Regions from separate parts of the Bradyrhizobium sp. LeoA1Lang genome, predicted to be linked through region 1. Evidence: predicted binding sites of a transcription regulator. Region 1 holds the regulator's gene; each other region holds the start of a gene.
The links. The regulator LexA, encoded in region 1, represses DNA repair genes until DNA is damaged. The targets are predictions, from matches to a motif close to TGTTCNNNNTGTGTTCNG.
Positions count from the first base shown of each region.

Region 1 (4,116 bases):
CGGGCACCTCTCCGGGCCCGGGCCAGATCGTCTATTCCAACGGCTATGCGCTGCGGGCGCTGGCGCGCGCGGAAGGCGCTGAAGCGATCGATCTGGGGGTCGCCGCCGACACGGTTGCCGCCACCACCGAGGGCATCCGCCGCGCGCATGCCGCGGGCGCCGACATCCTCATCACCACCGGCGGCGCCTCGGTCGGCGACCACGACCTCGTAAAGCCGTCGCTCGAGGCCGAGGGCGTCACCATGGCGTTCTGGAAGATAGCGATGCGGCCCGGCAAGCCGATGATGCATGGCCGACTCGGTGCGATGCGGGTGATCGGCCTGCCCGGCAATCCGGTGTCGTCCTATGTCTGCGCCTACCTGTTCCTGGTGCCGTTGATTCGTGCCCTCCTCGGCCGCTCGGCGATTCATCACGTCATGGAAAGCGCCCTGCTCGGCCGCGATCTCGCTCCCAATGATCAGCGCGAAGATTATCTCCGCGCGCTTCTCGAAGAGCGCGACGACGGCACGCTGATCGCAACGCCAGTCACCAAGCAGGACAGTTCGCTGCTTGGGAATCTCACTGCGGCGCAGGCACTTGTGATCCGTCCGCCATTCGCGCCGGCTGCCGCAAAAGGCGCGTCTTGCGACATTCTCCGATTGCCTGAATGACGCCGCGACCAGCACCTACTGGAGCAGCATCTCTGATCGCGTTCACCAGAAATTAAGTGGTTGCGGAACACATATCGAACATATAGTGTCCGTTCATGATTTGTTTCGAAACTCGCTGTCTACGAATGGGAGTGCGTGACTCCCGAGATCAGCTCTTCACAAGTCTCGGATCGAACGACGCTACCAACCGGGGGAATGCTCGCGATGCTTACGCGCAAACAGTATGAACTTCTGCGTTTCATCAACGAACGGCTGAAAGAGGCCGGCGTGCCTCCTTCCTTCGACGAGATGAAGGACGCACTCGACCTGCGCTCGAAGTCCGGCATCCACCGCCTGATCACGGCGCTAGAGGAACGGGGCTTCATCCGCCGCCTGCCGAACCGCGCCCGCGCGATCGAGGTGATCAAACTGCCTGAGCTCTCGGCCGCCGGCAACGGCCGCCGCGGCTTCACGCCGAGCGTCATTGAGGGCACGCTCGGCAAGCGCACGACCAGCGCGGCCGTGGCCGAGGACGATGGCAACCGTCCCGTTGCTGTTCCCGTGATGGGCCGGATCGCGGCGGGTACGCCGATCGAGGCGCTGCAGACCCGCAGCCACACCATCAGCGTGCCGCCCGACATGCTCGGCTCCGGCGAGCATTATGCGCTCGAGGTGCGCGGCGATTCCATGGTGGAGGCCGGCATCCTCGACGGCGACATGGCGCTGATCCAGCGCAACGACACCGCCAACACCGGCGACATAGTGGTGGCGCTGATCGATGAGGAGGAAGCGACGCTGAAGCGCTTCCGTCGCCGCGGCGCGTCAATCGCGCTTGAGCCTGCCAATGCGGCTTACGAAGTCCGCATCCTGCCGCCGAACCGGGTGCGGATCCAGGGCAAGCTGATCGGGCTTTATCGCAAGTACTGAGCGGCCGGCGACGCAGCAGCTCGTCCGGTACTTTGGTGGGTGCTCTGCCCTCAAGGACACTGACAAGAGCTGCTTAGAATGATTAGAATAAGGCCCCCGGTAAGTTCGCCGGGGCACTCTCGGTGCAAGGAGATGTGCGGCGGCGCCTCGCTATCGTGTTTGTGAACGGTGAGAGGGCGCGGGCCGTACAAATGCCAAGAACGGAGCAGAGGCTTATTAGTTATCGTCCACTCTGATAGAGGCCTGCGCCTCTCCCAGGCCCGGGTCGGCTATCTCGAATGAGGAGCAATCCGATGTGTGACTATAGCCTGCACGCCGTGGCGACGCGTCCCGCCCAGGTTGGAGAGACGCTTATCACCACCACCTTCCGCGGCACCTCGACCCGCGGCTTCGCTTCGGAAAGCGATCCGACGGTCGCAGTCTGCATGCTTCCCGGGACCGAACTCGCGTTCGCCGATAACGTCCGTTACGACAATCGCTGGATCTGGACCAAGACGACCGGCTTCCGTGTCGGCAAGTTCAACCAGATCGATCCGCATATTCGGGATCGTCATCACGACGCGATCGAATTCCCCGATGGCAGCCATGTGCTGGTGACCCAGCTCTGCGAAGGGCAGCGGGCGACCGTGCTGCAATTGCCAGTGACGCATCATGTTGCAGAGCCGGCACCGAAGGCGGTCGAGCAGCGCCCCGCGCCGAACCCGCTGTTCATCGGCTGACAGCTTCCGGCAGCGTGCGCCGCCGGTCTCGGCCGGCGGAGCGTTGCCGCGAGTGAAAAGCAAAGTGTTTTGAGCGGCCCCGGAGGTCATCCGGGGGCGCATGTGATTTTGTGTTGAACGGACGCTTTATTCGCCAAGGGGGCGTGATCGGTGGTCACCAAGATCACGTGGCAAAGAGCCGGACGAGTGGCTGAGCCCGGCCGATACATGTTCAGGTTCGGCTGGCTCACCGTCGCAGCGGAAGATCTCGCGATCTGGGAGCGATTTCCGGATGCGACCTTCACGCTTGTGCAAATGCCGTCGCATTCGGGCGGCCCGGATGAGTTTCGGCTCGGCGCCTTCGAGCTAGCGGCCAACGCCGGCGGAGATTGAACGGGGCGCTCAGTCTTCCGACTGCAGGTCGGATTCGGACGGGGTCGCATCGATGGCGCGCGGCACGGGTGCCCCCTGGATCCGGATCGTGGTCTCGACCTCGCCTTCGCCTGACATCGCAGGCGACCACGGCCGGTCGAGGCCGGCGGGCCTGACCGCGTCGATGACGAAGCCGTTCCGGTTCCGCCTTAGCGCCAGCCCGCCCTGCCGCCGCAGCCGCTCGGCATCGATGACCGCCGCCGCGCAGCCTGGCGGCACCGGCCGTGCGGTCACGATCAGCACCGCCCGCTCGCAATCGTCCGCGAGCGCCTCGGATCGCTGGGTGAGCGCGATGAACGCGCCACCGGCCGCAGAGGTCACGCAGCCGCTCTCATCGCAGGACACGCCCTCGGTCAGCGACGAATCGCCCGCGGTGCGGGCATCGGCATCCGCGGCCAGCCACTCCTTGGCGAGAAACGCATCCTTCGCAGTCCGCATCAGGTGCAGCCGCCCGTCACCGCCGCGGACGGCGACATTGCGGCCGTCGCCGGAAATCAGGATGTCCGGTTGCGGCGCCCCCACCGCCCAGACCACCGCAATGAGAAGCACGGCCGCGCCGACGAAGCGCAGCGGCGTGCGCAACAGCCCGAGCAGGATGACGCCCAGGCTCGCGGCGATCAGCGGGCCGATCCCGAACGCACTGACGTGGCCGACCGCGCCCGGCAGCGCGGCGACTCCCTGCGCGACCACGATCATCCAATCGATTCCAGTGCCCATGATCGCCCAGAACACACCGTCGAAACCGAACGGCATCGCCAGCAGGCCAAGCAGGCCGGCCGGCATCACCAACGCCGACACCACCGGCATCGCCGCGAGGTTGGCGAGCACGCCAAAGGGCGCCACCCGGTGGAAATGAAAAGCGGCATAGGGCGTGGTCGCCAGCCCCGCCACCAACGACGCCAGCAGCAGCATCGCGACCTCACGCCCGCCCCACAGCGCGATCCGCGCGGTCGTGGAATGGTCTGGCGCGGCAAACAGATGCGGCATGCCGATCTGCACCAGCGCCACCAACCCGAGCGTCGCCGCAAACGACATCTGGAAGCTTGGATGCACCAGCGCCTCCGGCGCGATCGCGAGCACGATCATGGCCGCGACCGCGAGCGTCCGGAACGTCACCGCGCGGCGGTCGACCATGACGGCGATCAGCACCACTGCGGTCATGAGGAACGAGCGCTGCGTCGCGACCTCCGCACCCGACAGCAGAAGATAGAAGGCGGCCGCCACGAGCGCCGCCGCGGCAGACCATTTCTTGATCGGAAAGCCCACGGTGAGCACCGGAAACAGCGCAAGCAGCGCGCGAACCGCGAAGAAGACCACGCCCGCGACCACGGCCATGTGGTAGCCCGAGATCGACAGCACGTGCCCGAGCCCCGAGATGAACATCGCATCATTCACCGGCTCGGAGATCGCATCGCGCCGGCCGGTCAGGA
Region 1 is NZ_JBVAPG010000033.1:1,493-5,608, forward strand. Features, by position in the region: gene ACZYOF_RS13945 (molybdopterin molybdotransferase MoeA) at 1-650, shown strand, start outside; gene lexA (transcriptional repressor LexA) at 855-1,556, shown strand; gene ACZYOF_RS13955 (hypothetical protein) at 1,850-2,275, shown strand; gene ACZYOF_RS13960 (hypothetical protein) at 2,462-2,647, shown strand; gene ACZYOF_RS13965 (ComEC/Rec2 family competence protein) at 2,657-4,116, opposite strand, start outside.

Region 2 (4,116 bases), on a different contig from region 1:
ACAATTGGCACCTTGGGTCCGAGCTGAAATCGGACGCGCCGCGCTCCGTCCGCACTACGACAAGAACTACTTCGGCAGCTTGGGGATCATGCCCTTCAGCTTTTCCATATCCTTGATGTTCATCTTCATGCCGCCGGCCATGATGATGTCGCCGGGCTTCTGATCCGCCTTGCAGGGACCGAGCCATTTGGCCTCGATGGTGCCGGTGGTATCGCGCGCCGCACCGGCGGAGCCGCGATCGGCGTGCGAGGTCGTCTTCACGGTGTAGGCGGAGTTGAAATCGCCGGTGATCTCGGCATGCGAGGTCACCGTGACGCCGGCGACGCCGCACACGGAATCGCTGACATAGCCGGTCGCCGTCTTCTGGATATCCTGCTTGGAGCAGATATCCTTCGCCATCGGCGAGACCGCCGTGCTCATGTCTTTGTCGGTGGTCTCGTCGGTGCAATGCTGCATCGTCATTTCGGGCATGGTCGAGCCCGTACGCACGATCTTCATCTCCCACAGGCCCGCCTTGCGAACAGGGAGATCGACGGCGCCGGCCACGCCCGGCAGCAGCGCAGCCAGGCCTATGGCCGATCCGAGCAGAACGAAATGTCGTGTCATGCGGCGATGCCGGTAACGGGCGGCGATCAATAAAGCGTGCGCAGCGGCCGCTCGGCGGCGCTCCAAGGCACCCAGCGGCAGGAGAAGGAGACGTAGCCACCCTCATAGGGCTGCACCGCGAGGAATTTCACCACCTTGCCGTAGGAAGCGCAGTGATCGACCGCGAGCTGGCGGGCATCGGCCTGCCTTGCCAGCGAATAGGCGATAATGCCGCCGGTATCGTTGCCCTTGAACGGGGGCACCCAGTCGGCCTGGGCCGGTGCAACGGCCAGCATTGCACCTGCGGCAACCATGCCAGCGGCCAGAATCCTTCGCATCGCAGACCTCTCCTTAAATCCTTGGGCGACACCATAAAGTGCGCCGGCGACGGTGAAAAGAATCGTGGGCCGGAGATTTGCGGAGTTCTCCGCCAGTGTTGCCGCGTTGCACTTGACCTTGCCCGGGCTTCGCGGCACCGTCCCGCGCGTTGGATATCCGGCGGATTCTCATGTGCAACTCTGTTCGTTCCTTGACCAAAACTGGCCTCTGCGCCGCATTCGGCCTGCTATTTGGCCTGTTGGCGTCCGCCCAGACCGCGCACGCCGCCAATCCGCTCGAGCTGAACTTCTGGCTGTTCGGGCCGAGCTATGAAGGACGGGTGGCCCCCTGCGAGGCAGCGCTGCCGACCATTGCGTCTCAGTTCCAGGAAAAAGAGGGCCAGTTCTGGAATTCCCCGCTGGTGATCACCGGCTATTCGCGGATCCATGAGACTGCTTTCCGTCCCTGGCAGTCCGACAACATCCCGCGCCGCTATTGCTCGGGCGACGCGATGTTGAGCGACGGCAAGGTGCGCACCGTGCATTTCTCGATCATCGAGGACGGCGGCTTTGCCAGCATCGGCCAGGGCGTCGAATGGTGCGTGGTCGGACTGGACCGCAACTGGGCCTATAATCCCGCCTGCAAGTCGGCCCGGCCCTGATCCTTAGGGCTGGCGTGGCGGCGCTTGTTAATCAAGCAATGCGTCGCACCACACTTTGTTCTTGAAATGTTCCATCTCCCTGCTAGGCTCGCCAGCGGTCGAGTGTGAGGGGTGCTTGATGTTTCGATTGGCCTTGGTTTCCCGGCTGCTGATTTCCGTCCTTGCGTTTTTAACCGTGACCGGCCCGGTCGGTGCCCAGGACCGCCGGCAAAACGCGCCGGGCGAGTTCGATTTCTACGTGCTTGCGCTGTCCTGGTCGCCGTCGTTCTGCGAAGCCGCCTCCGAGCGCGGCGATGGCAGGCGAGCGCAGGTCCAATGCGGCGGACGCCCCTACTCCTTCGTCGTGCATGGCCTCTGGCCGCAATATGAGCGCGGCTTTCCGGAATATTGCCAGCGGCCCGCTCCACGCCTCGCCCGCAACGTCATGACCTCGATGCTCGACCTGATGCCGGCGCCCGGGCTGATCTACAACGAATGGGACAAGCACGGCACCTGCTCCGGCCTCTCGGCACGCACCTATTTCGAGAGCATCCGCAAGGCCCGCGCCGCGGTGAAGATTCCTGAGGAATTCCTGCAACTATCGGAGCCGAAGACGGTCGCACCCGGCGAGATCGAAGAGGCCTTCATCAAGTCCAATCCGGGCCTCAGCAGTTCGGCAATCTCGGTGACCTGCGACAGCAAGCGGCTCAGCGAGGTCAGGATCTGCATGAGCAAGGACATGCAGTTCCGCGCCTGCGAGGAAACCGACCGCCGCGCCTGCCGCCGAGACCAGGTGGTGATGCCGCCGATCCGGGGTGGCTAGGCTTCGTCATTCCAGTCCGAAGGACCAGACCTCAAATATGCAGTTTGTGCATCGGGAATTTCGAGAATCTCCGACGTGAAGCTGCGCATCCAAGTTCGGTGCTTTCAACTTGCCCAACATGAGCTGGGTTACTTTCATCTGCGCGATGTCGTAACCGTCAGGCATGAACTACCGTCACGCCTTTCACGCCGGCGGCTTTGCCGACGTCATCAAGCACATCGTGCTGGTGCGAATCCTGCTCTATCTGCAGGAAAAGCCGGCGGCGCTCCGCGTCATCGACACCCATGCCGGCGCCGGCCTCTATGATCTCACCTCCGACGAGGCGCGGCGCGGCGGCGAATGGCTGACCGGAATCGCGCGGGTGATGCAGGCGCGATTCTCGAACGAAGCGCTGCCGCTGGTACTGCCTTATCTCGACATTGTGAGAGCTTTCAGCCCGCCGGGCGAACTGAAGGCCTATCCGGGCTCGCCCCTGATCGCGCGGGCGCTGCTCAGGCCGCAGGATCGCCTCACCGCCTGTGAACTCGCGCCTGAGGCGCGCAAACGCCTGATCGACGCGCTGCGCCGCGACGCCCAGGCGCGGGTGGTCGACCTCGATGGCTGGACCGCGCTGCCGGCCTTCGTCCCGCCGAAAGAAAGGCGCGGCGTGGTCCTGATCGATCCGCCTTTTGAGGCCAAGGACGAGTTCGAGCGGCTGGCGCAAGGCTTTTCCGAGGCGTTCGCCAAATGGCCGACCGGCAGCTATCTGCTGTGGTATCCGGTCAAAAGCCGTCGCGTGACCGACGATCTTGCGCGGCATGTCGCGTCCGAGACAGGCAAGAGCACACCGGCCGGCAAATGCCTGCGACTCGAATTCAGCGTCGCGCCCCGCGAAGCCGATAGCGGCCTGGTCTCGACCGGGCTTTTGATCGTCAATCCGCCCTGGACGCTTGCCGGCGAACTCAGAATCATACTGCCCGAGCTCGAAAAGCCCTTGGGCCAAGGCGGCGCCGGCCGATTCAGGCTGGAGACGCCCAAACCTTAACCAAAGCCGTTGCTGAAAACTCCCACTCGACCATAGGCAACTTGCCCGGAACCGTATTATGCTTGTCACGTTAGGACTGGCTTTACGTTCCGCTTCCGCGAATGGTTGCGGCGGAGTGACAAGGCCGAAGAAAAATCCAGGCGGGTCGGTGGCGTGACACGGGTCCGCTGAGGTGGCCAAGCTTCCGGCAGCGAATGTCCGGTCACCCGCTACGTGAGTTACGCGTAGCGGCGGTGCAATGCGGGGGAGGAGTTTCCCGATGGCCATGACTGGGACAGTCAAATTCTTCAATGGAGAGCGCGGCTACGGCTTCATCAAGCCTGACGACGGCGGCCGCGATGTGTTCGTTCACATCACCGCTGTCGAGCGCGCAGGACTAAAGGATTTGACCGAAGGACAGCGTATTACGTTCGACGTCGAACCAGACAAGAAGGGCAAAGGCCCCAAGGCGGTCAATCTGGTGATTTCATCGTGAGCTTTCGCGCTCACGCTGAAGCGGACTGAAGTCTCGGGTAAGGATTTGCCGGGCGGCGTCCCGCTCGCATAGGCATGCGCGTGATCTTGCGCGTCGGCTCGGCATAAAAAAATTCCGGCCGCCTGCGACGGCCGGAAGGTTGTTGTCGATCGTTTTCTTATTCTTCGAAGTGATTGGCTAGAGCATGATCCGGAAAAGTGGGCACCGGTTTTCCGAAAAAGATCATGCTCAAACAAAGAGCTAAAGCGGGA
Region 2 is NZ_JBVAPG010000117.1:22,085-26,200, reverse strand. Features, by position in the region: gene ACZYOF_RS30680 (DUF3617 domain-containing protein) at 67-606, opposite strand; gene ACZYOF_RS30675 (hypothetical protein) at 633-923, opposite strand; gene ACZYOF_RS30670 (hypothetical protein) at 1,094-1,564, shown strand; gene ACZYOF_RS30665 (ribonuclease T2 family protein) at 1,683-2,366, shown strand; gene ACZYOF_RS30660 (23S rRNA (adenine(2030)-N(6))-methyltransferase RlmJ) at 2,530-3,390, shown strand; gene ACZYOF_RS30655 (cold-shock protein) at 3,650-3,865, shown strand.
Region 2: the regulator LexA is predicted to act here: its motif matches at 1,621-1,638, upstream of ACZYOF_RS30665 (ribonuclease T2 family protein).

Region 3 (4,116 bases), on a different contig from region 1:
GGTGCCCATCGCCCCTGTCAGGCGGACGCGATCGTCCGGCGGAAACCGCGCGAGCATCGATGCGACCTCATCGTGCGAGGTGCGGTTGATCCTGGCAAAGGTCTGCCGCCCCTTTGCGGTGAGGCCGAGCTGGTATTGCCGGCGATCGGAGGCGAGGGGGCTTCGGGTCAGAAGCCCGTCCTCATCGAATTTCTGGAGGATGCGGCTGAGATAGCCGGGATCGAGCCCGAGCTCGGTCCCGATCTCCTTCGCCGATATTTCCTCGCGATGGGCCAGCTCATAGAGCACCCGCGCCTCGCTGAGCGAGAACGGGCTTTTCAACAGATGCTGGTCGAGGACGCCGAGCTTGCGGGTGTAGAAGCGGTTGAACGCCCGCACCGCGGCGACCTGGGTTTCGGAATCCGGCTCTGACATAGGGGGCACCTCGATAGTTGCTATTGTCAAATAATTATTTGACTTTGGCAAGTATCAAGGCGCTGTCATTCCGGGGCGCGCGAAGCGCGAGCTATGATGTGCAATTGCACATCAGAGAATCCATTCATCTGCACGGTGTGCGGCCCGATGGATTCCGGGCCTGCGCCTTCGGCGCATCCCGGAATGACGAGGGAAACGTAACGTCCTACGCGACGATGATCCGGCTGCGCAGCATGGTGCGGGAGGAGCGGCCAAGCTGCCGCAATAGCCGCGCCTCGGAGCGGCGGGCATCCGGGCGGTAGCCGCCGAGCTGCTCATAGTGATCGCGTGCAATCAGGAGGCCCTGTTCGGCGGTCGGGCCGGTCAGCATGCGGGCGACGAACTTGAAGCTGTCGCGCAGGCGGGTGTCGGCGTAGGGCGAGCGGGCGTAGCGGAAGATGCCGGCGCGCGGCCGGCCGCTCATCGCGACCCCCTGGATGAACTGGGTGGTCTCCTCGATCCAGCCGCTGTCGAGCACGGCGCCGGCATGCAGGAACATCAGCCAGGGCGAGCGCGCCTGACGGGCTCCGGCCGCCAGCGCTGCGGCGCGGGTGCCGTCGAACGCCATGAAGCGGCAACCGGCGACATCGGCGACGCGTTCGATCACGTCGGACTTGGCGCCGTTCTTGGCGCGATCGACCAGCAGCACCTCTTTCACGATTCCGGACGCGGCACCCGGAACCAGCGCCGCAAGGGTCGCCACCGCGGTCCGCTCGTCGCCCTCGGTTGGAATGATCACGCTCAGCATCAACAGCGGCTTCGTTGGCTCGAAATGGGTGGAAAGCTCGAAAATTGTTATCACCTTGTCACAATCAAAACAGCCGTAGGGGTGCAGTTTTTTGCGGCAGCGCCATTGTGGAATTTCGCGAATGTGTTCTTGATTTGTTCTCACGACATGCTAGCTTCAGAGCATGAGCCGAGCATCCTCTCATGCCCTCAAGCACCCGCCGGTGACGGCGCCCTCCACACCGGCGGGTGCGCCCTCCGCGTTTCCCGAACTCGCGGTCGCGATCGAGCGCGAACGGCGGCGCGGCCGAGGCGCGCAGTCCAATGCGAGCGGCCGCTACGAGGCCGAGGCGCGCGTTACGTTCGACGACGGCTGGCAGAGCCTGGAAGACCTGCCGCCGTTCAAGACCACTGTCTCGCTCGACACCTCGCGCAAGGTCATCGCGCGCAACGACTCGCCCGACATCGGCTTCGACCGCTCGATCAATCCGTACCGAGGCTGCGAGCATGGCTGCGTCTATTGCTTCGCGCGGCCGACCCACGCCTATCTGGGCCTGTCGCCGGGACTGGATTTCGAATCGAAGCTTTTGGCAAAACCCGATGCGCCGGCGCTACTCGAGAAGGAGCTGGCCACGCCAGGCTATGAGCCGCGCATGATCGCGATCGGCACCAACACCGATCCGTACCAGCCGATCGAGCGCGAACACAAGATCATGCGGGGTATCCTCGAAGTGCTGGAGCGTGCCGGCCATCCGGTCGGCATCGTCACCAAATCGGGACTGGTGGCGCGTGACATCGACATCCTGCAGCGGATGGCAAAGCGCAACCTGGTCAAGGTCGCACTGTCGGTGACGACGCTCGATGCCAAATTGGCGCGCACCATGGAGCCGCGCGCCTCGACGCCACCGAAGCGGCTGGAAACGATCAAGCGGCTTTCGGACGCCGGCATCCCCACCACCGTGATGGTCGCGCCCGTGATCCCCGCGCTGAACGATTCGGAGATCGAGCGCATCCTCGATGCCGCAGCGCATGCCGGCGCCAAGGAAGCAAGCTACGTGCTGCTGCGGCTGCCGCTGGAAGTGCGCGACCTGTTCCGGGAATGGCTGCTCGCGAATTATCCCGATCGCTACCGCCACGTCTTCACCCTGATCCGCGACATGCGCGGCGGGCGCGACTACGACTCGCAGTGGGGGACGCGGATGAAGGGCACCGGGCCGATGGCCTGGATGATCGGCCGCAGGTTCGAGATCGCCTGCGAGAAGCTCGGCCTGAACAAGCGTCGCTCGAAGCTGACGACCGACCATTTCGTCAGGCCGAAGCAAAGCGGCGAGCAACTGAGCCTGTTCTGAGAGGCGTCATTGCGTCCCTCTCCGTCATTGCGAGGAGTCAACGGGTCCCGCATCTGGCGGGCCCGATGACAGGCTCCGCGACGAAGCAATCCATGCCTCCGCAAGCGGAGAGGTGGATTGCTTCGCTGCGCTCGCAAAGACCGGGGAATGCTGAATAATGGGGACGAGCGCCGGGTTCCCGGTTGCGCAGGTGCGGCTGCTTCAGCACAGTCGCGCCCATGATTCGGGATAAGTCCGAGAAGAAAAAGCCTGTCAAACCGGCGAAGGGCGTGATCGCGGTGACGCCGCCGAGCTTTCGGCGCGAGCGTGCGCTGATCAAGCGCGGCGTGTGGCCGATTGCCGGCTGCGACGAGGCCGGGCGCGGCCCGCTGGCCGGTCCCGTCGTGGCCGCGGCCGTGGTGCTCGACCCGAAACGCATTCCAAAAGGCATCGATGATTCGAAGCGGCTGACGGCGGAACGGCGGGAAGAGCTGTTCGAGCAGATCTGCGCGACGTCAGCCTTCGCTGTCGCCTTCGCCTCGCCCGCGCGAATCGATCGCGACAATATTCTGCGCGCCTCGCTCTGGGCGCTGGCGCGCGCGGTGCAGGCGCTGCCCGAGCAGCCCAAGCATGTCTTCGTCGACGGCCGCGACAAGGTCGCCGTCACCTGCGATTGCGAGGCCGTAATCGGCGGTGACGGCATCGTGATGTCGATCGCGGCCGCCTCCATCATCGCCAAGGTGACGCGCGACCGGCTGATGTGCGCGCTGGCGATGGATTGCCCCGGCTATGGCTTCGAGCAGCACAAGGGCTATGCGGTGCCGGAACATCTGGAGGCGCTGGATCGCTTGGGGCCGAGCGCGCATCACCGCAGCTTCTTTGCGCCCGTGATCGCCGCCCGGCAGAAGCATTTCCCGGAAACGATCGAGCCCGATCTCTTCACGGTGGACCCGACGGTCGAGACGGTGGACCCGACAATCGAGGCCGAGGCGACCGCCGCGATCTAGATCGCGTCGGAACCTAAGTTGCTCTCAGCCCGTCATCGCCCGGCTTGGCCGGGCGATCCAGTATTCCAGAGACGGCAGTGCTTGAACCGAGAAGCCGCCGTGTACTGGATGCCCCGCTTGAAGCGGTGCATGACGGCGGAGTGCGTCGTTGGCAATCGAGCTGTCCTCACGCCGGTTGCTTCCGTCGCGTGCGGCCTTTATCAAGTTTGCGGGTCGATTGAGGGCTGGTTCTGGGCATTTTGGGCGCATGCGTTTCACCTCCCTGGTCGTCGAACTGATCCGCGCCCGGCCCCGGCTCGTGGTCTGGATCGTGGTGCTGGCGCAGGCGGCGCTGTGGCTGCTGGTGCCGCTCTTGATCTATCGCAGCCCGCCCGGCGACGTCGCGACCGTGCTCGCCTTCGGCCGGGAATATCAGGTCGGCACCGATCTCGGCCCGCCGCTCGCGTTCTGGCTCGCCGACATCGCGTTCCGCGCCGCCGGCAATCACGTTTTCGGCGTCTATCTCCTGGCGCAGATTTGCGGGATCGCGACCTTCGTGAGCCTCTATCACCTCGGCCGCGCCATCATCGGCGGGCAGCAGGCGGTGCTGGCCGTGCTGCTGA
Region 3 is NZ_JBVAPG010000045.1:24,750-28,865, reverse strand. Features, by position in the region: gene ACZYOF_RS17260 (bifunctional helix-turn-helix transcriptional regulator/GNAT family N-acetyltransferase) at 1-414, opposite strand, end outside; gene ACZYOF_RS17255 (glycosyltransferase) at 620-1,201, opposite strand; gene ACZYOF_RS17250 (PA0069 family radical SAM protein) at 1,365-2,528, shown strand; gene ACZYOF_RS17245 (ribonuclease HII) at 2,747-3,514, shown strand; gene ACZYOF_RS17240 (glycosyltransferase family 39 protein) at 3,762-4,116, shown strand, end outside.
Region 3: the regulator LexA is predicted to act here: its motif matches at 1,326-1,343, upstream of ACZYOF_RS17250 (PA0069 family radical SAM protein).

Region 4 (4,116 bases), on a different contig from region 1:
CTTGATATGCCGATCTCGGCATAGTCGAGCGCCGGTTCCATCATGCGAACAGCCCATGCACGAACCAGTTGGCGGGAACGGGCTTGCCGTCTTCGTCGATCAGTTCGCTGTCGTAAAGGCCATCGCGAAAGATCCAGAAGCGCAGGCCCTGTTCATCCTCGACGCGGAAATAGTCGCGCGTCAGCACTTTTCCGTCCCGCTGCCACCATTCCATGGCGATGCGCTCAGGACCCTCGACCCGCACCACCTGATGCGTGGCGCGACGCCAGGTGAAGCGATGCGGCGGTCCATCCGGCACGGTGGCGAACGGCACCTTGATCGGCTCCGGCTTTTCGAACAGGCGCAGCGGACGCAGTGGCGGCTCGCCCTCGGCGCGCGCTGGCCAGGCGGCTTGCGAGGCCGCGGCCAGATGATGCTGTGCGGGCGCGGCAAGCGCCGCGCGCTCGGGGATATGGGTATCCTCCGGCAGGTGCACGACCACGCGCTTGCCCCCGATGCGGGCGGCGATGCGGTCGATCAGCGCGGCAAGCTCGTCATTGTCATGGACATGGGCGTCGAGATCGCGCTGCTGCTGCACCACGATCTCGGTACGACCAGCGGACAGGCGGATCAGGTCGAAGCCGAAGCCGGGATCGAGGGGATCGTTGAGTGCGTCGAGCCGTTCGCGGAACAGGCGGTCGATCACTTCGGGTTTGGTCACAGCACGCCCGGTCTCGACGGCAAGCGTGCGCACCGCGCCGTCGGTGCGGAAGAAGCCTGCTTCCAGCTTCCGCGCGCCCTTGCCCTGCTTGTCCATCGCCTGGACCAGCATCCTGGCGAGGTTCTGCAGCGTCATCGCGATCATGGGCTCGGTTGTGATCGGCTCGGGAAAACGCTTCTCGACGATGTAGTCAGGCAATGGCTTGCGCGGGCTGATCGGCGCATCGCCCTGCCCCAGCGCATGCTCGAGCCGCGTGGTGAAGGCAGCGCCGAAACGCGCCGCGATCTCATGGCGCGCGCGGGCGGCGACGTCGCCGATTGTCTTCAAGCCGGCGCGGCGCAGACCTTTCGTGATCGCATCATCGGCCCCCAATGCCGAGATCGGCAACGGGGCGACCGCCTCGGCTTCCGCACCATCCTCGATGATCCGGCCTGACGAATGCCGCGTCAGCGTACGGGCGCAGACCGAGGTAGCCGCGATCGCGCCGCTGACGGCAAAGCCGCGCCGACTGAGGGCGCCGCAGACGATCTGCAGCATCGCACGCTCGCCGCCGAACAGATGGGCGCAGCCGGTGATATCGAGGAAGAGACCTGAGGGCGGATCGAGCGCCACCAGAGGTGTGAAGCGGTCGCACCAGTCGGCGATGTCGTTGAGCGTCCTGGCATCGGCAACCTCGTCGGCATCATAGACCGTCAATTCCGGGCAGATCGCGCGGGCATTGGCCAATGGCAGGCCAGCCGACAGGCCGCTTCGCGCGGCGATGTCGTCGAGGGAGTGGATCACCAGCGCGTTGTGCTCCTTGATGACGACAACGCTCGGCACTTCGACCTCTCCCGCTTGCGGGAGAGGGAGTTCAGACAGCTTGCGCGTTTCAACTGGCGAGGCGGTGCGGGCCAGTTGCCGCTTGATCCGATCGATGGGCAGGCGCGGCAGCCACAGGCTGAGGATACGCCGACGGTTCGCTGAAAAGGCACTCATCACATTTCCATTCCATGATCCATCGCCCGACCGGGCCATGACGGTTGCGAACGAGCTGCGCATCGAACAGAGGCGCGCCCCACGCGCTCCAACTGGCGCCCGGCGGCGAATGCGCCGCGCGCACGATCCATCGGGTTTCCGCGGTGGACGGAAGCGGCGTTGCCGCCAGGCGCAGCAGCAGCGCGGGGACGCCTGATGATTGCGAGGCGAGCGTCAGCTTGCGGCTGGCGACCAGATCGAGCTGCCGCGCATCGCCCCAGACTTCCATGATGACGGCACCAAGCGCGTCGCAGGCGAGCGCATCGGCCGTGGTGCGCAACGCATTGTCGATGTCGGCGGCGCGCACGGTGACGAGGAGGCGCGGATCGAGGCCGAGCTCGGACAAGCCGTTCATCGACAGTGCGCCGGATTCGATTTCGGAAAAATCCTGCCGCACCCAGACCAGCGGCTTTCGGGCGGCAAGACGGCCGGCGAGGCCTGCGATGAAACCGGTGGCGGAAGCGCCCTGGTGGCCCTCGGCAAACACTTCGTGCACCGCGGCTCTCGCAAGCCCGCCCTTGAGCATCGCATCGGCGCCGGCATGGCCCAGCGCGATCCGCTGCAGCGCATGCGCTTCATTGGATGTCTCAATGCGTTCAATGCGCCCGCGCAAGGACGCAAGCGTGCTCAGGCGTGCGCTCGTCATGCGCCGCTCCTTAAGGAAGATATCGGGGCCGCTGCTGGCTTAAGGGAGAAACCAGAAGCTGGCCCAATTGTTCATGGTATGTTCTAATATAAAGCCAACTGCGCGGGAGGAGTCAATCGGATTGGTAACGGGATAAATTCTTGAGTGAAATCAATGGGATTTATGAGGGCCTTCATGGCCCGATCAAGCCCGGGCATCACGGGAGGGAGAGTAAGTGCCATGCACCACATCATCCTCGACAGCGAGACTGATTTCGACGGCTGGCGGAAGGCAGCACGGGCGCTGGTGCTGAACGAGGTGCCGCCTGACAATGTGACCTGGACGGTACACGATAACGAAGTCAAACCGTTCGATGCGCTGGACCGCGAAGCGCCGCTCGAGCCGCCGCACAGCACGTTCAACGTGCCGGCCAAATTCGTCGAGCTGGCGAAAACCGCGATCCTGCATCGCGACGCCGAGCGCTTCGCCCTGCTCTATCGCCTGTTGTGGCGCCTGCACCGCGATCATGACCTGCTCGACGTCGCTGACGATCCCGACGTCGCGCGTATCCATGCGATGGCGAAGGCCGTGCATCACGAGGCACAGCGGATGCGGACGTCGATCCGCTTCCGCGAGATCGGGCGCGAGCACACATCGCATTTCGTCGCCTGGTTCGAGCCGCAGCACCATGTCGTGGAACTGGCCGCGCCCTTCTTCGCGAGCCGCTTTGCCGACATGCCCTGGTCGATCCTCACATCAGATGTCTGCGCGCATTGGGATGGACATGCGGTGTCGATCACGCCAGGCATCAGCGAGGCCGGGATGCCCGCAGGCAATCGGCTGGAGGAAATCTGGCAGCGTCATTACGCTACGATCTTCAACCCGGCACGGCTGGCAGCGAAGCAATCGAGGAACTCACCCGAGGCTTCGACGATTAAGCCCGCAAGCGAAAGTGCCACGCCACCGGAACCCGCCATGATCCGCCACGCCGACCGCCTGAGTGCGCTGCGGGAAGAAGCCGCGGATTGCCGCGCCTGCCATCTCTATAAGCATGCGACCCAGACCGTGTTCGGCGAAGGCCCGCAAAGCGCGCAGGTGATGCTGGTCGGCGAGCAGCCGGGCGACAAGGAAGATCTGGCCGGAAAGCCCTTCGTCGGTCCCGCCGGACAGATGCTCGACCGCGCGCTCGAAGAGGCCGGCATCGACCGCAAGAAAGTCTACATCACCAATGCGGTGAAGCATTTCAAATTTGTGCCGCGCGGCAAGATCCGCCTGCACCAGAAGCCGAATACGCCGGAGATCAAGGCCTGCCGCCAATGGTATGAGCGGGAACTCGCCTCGATCAAGCCGGACCTGGTGGTGGCGATGGGCGCGACCGCTGCCCAATGCGTGTTCAACAAGCTCACGCCGATCGGCAAAAACCGCGGCCGGCTGATCGATCTCGACGACGACGTGAAGGCGCTGGTGACAGTGCATCCCTCCTATCTGCTGCGGCTGCCCGATGAGGATGCGAAAGCGCGGGAATATCAACGCTTTGTCGAAGATCTGAAGATCGCGGCGGAACTCTTGAGGAAACGCGCACGGGCTGCGGCATAAGCATGGCACCATGCATAGCATTGCAAATATCAAGCCGTTGATAAGACTGATATCTATTTACAACCTTACATTGATGGCCGATACTCTCCTATTACAGGGGGAGTTTGGGGCGTCTTGTTCACGCCAATGACGTTCCCATGAGGTCGGCGCGCTGCCGCGGCGCCACAGCCCCGGCGTC
Region 4 is NZ_JBVAPG010000186.1:7,435-11,550, forward strand. Features, by position in the region: gene ACZYOF_RS36985 (error-prone DNA polymerase) at 1-44, opposite strand, end outside; gene ACZYOF_RS36990 (Y-family DNA polymerase) at 41-1,678, opposite strand; gene ACZYOF_RS36995 (ImuA family protein) at 1,572-2,363, opposite strand; gene ACZYOF_RS37000 (UdgX family uracil-DNA binding protein) at 2,583-3,938, shown strand.
Region 4: the regulator LexA is predicted to act here: its motif matches at 2,432-2,449, upstream of ACZYOF_RS36995 (ImuA family protein).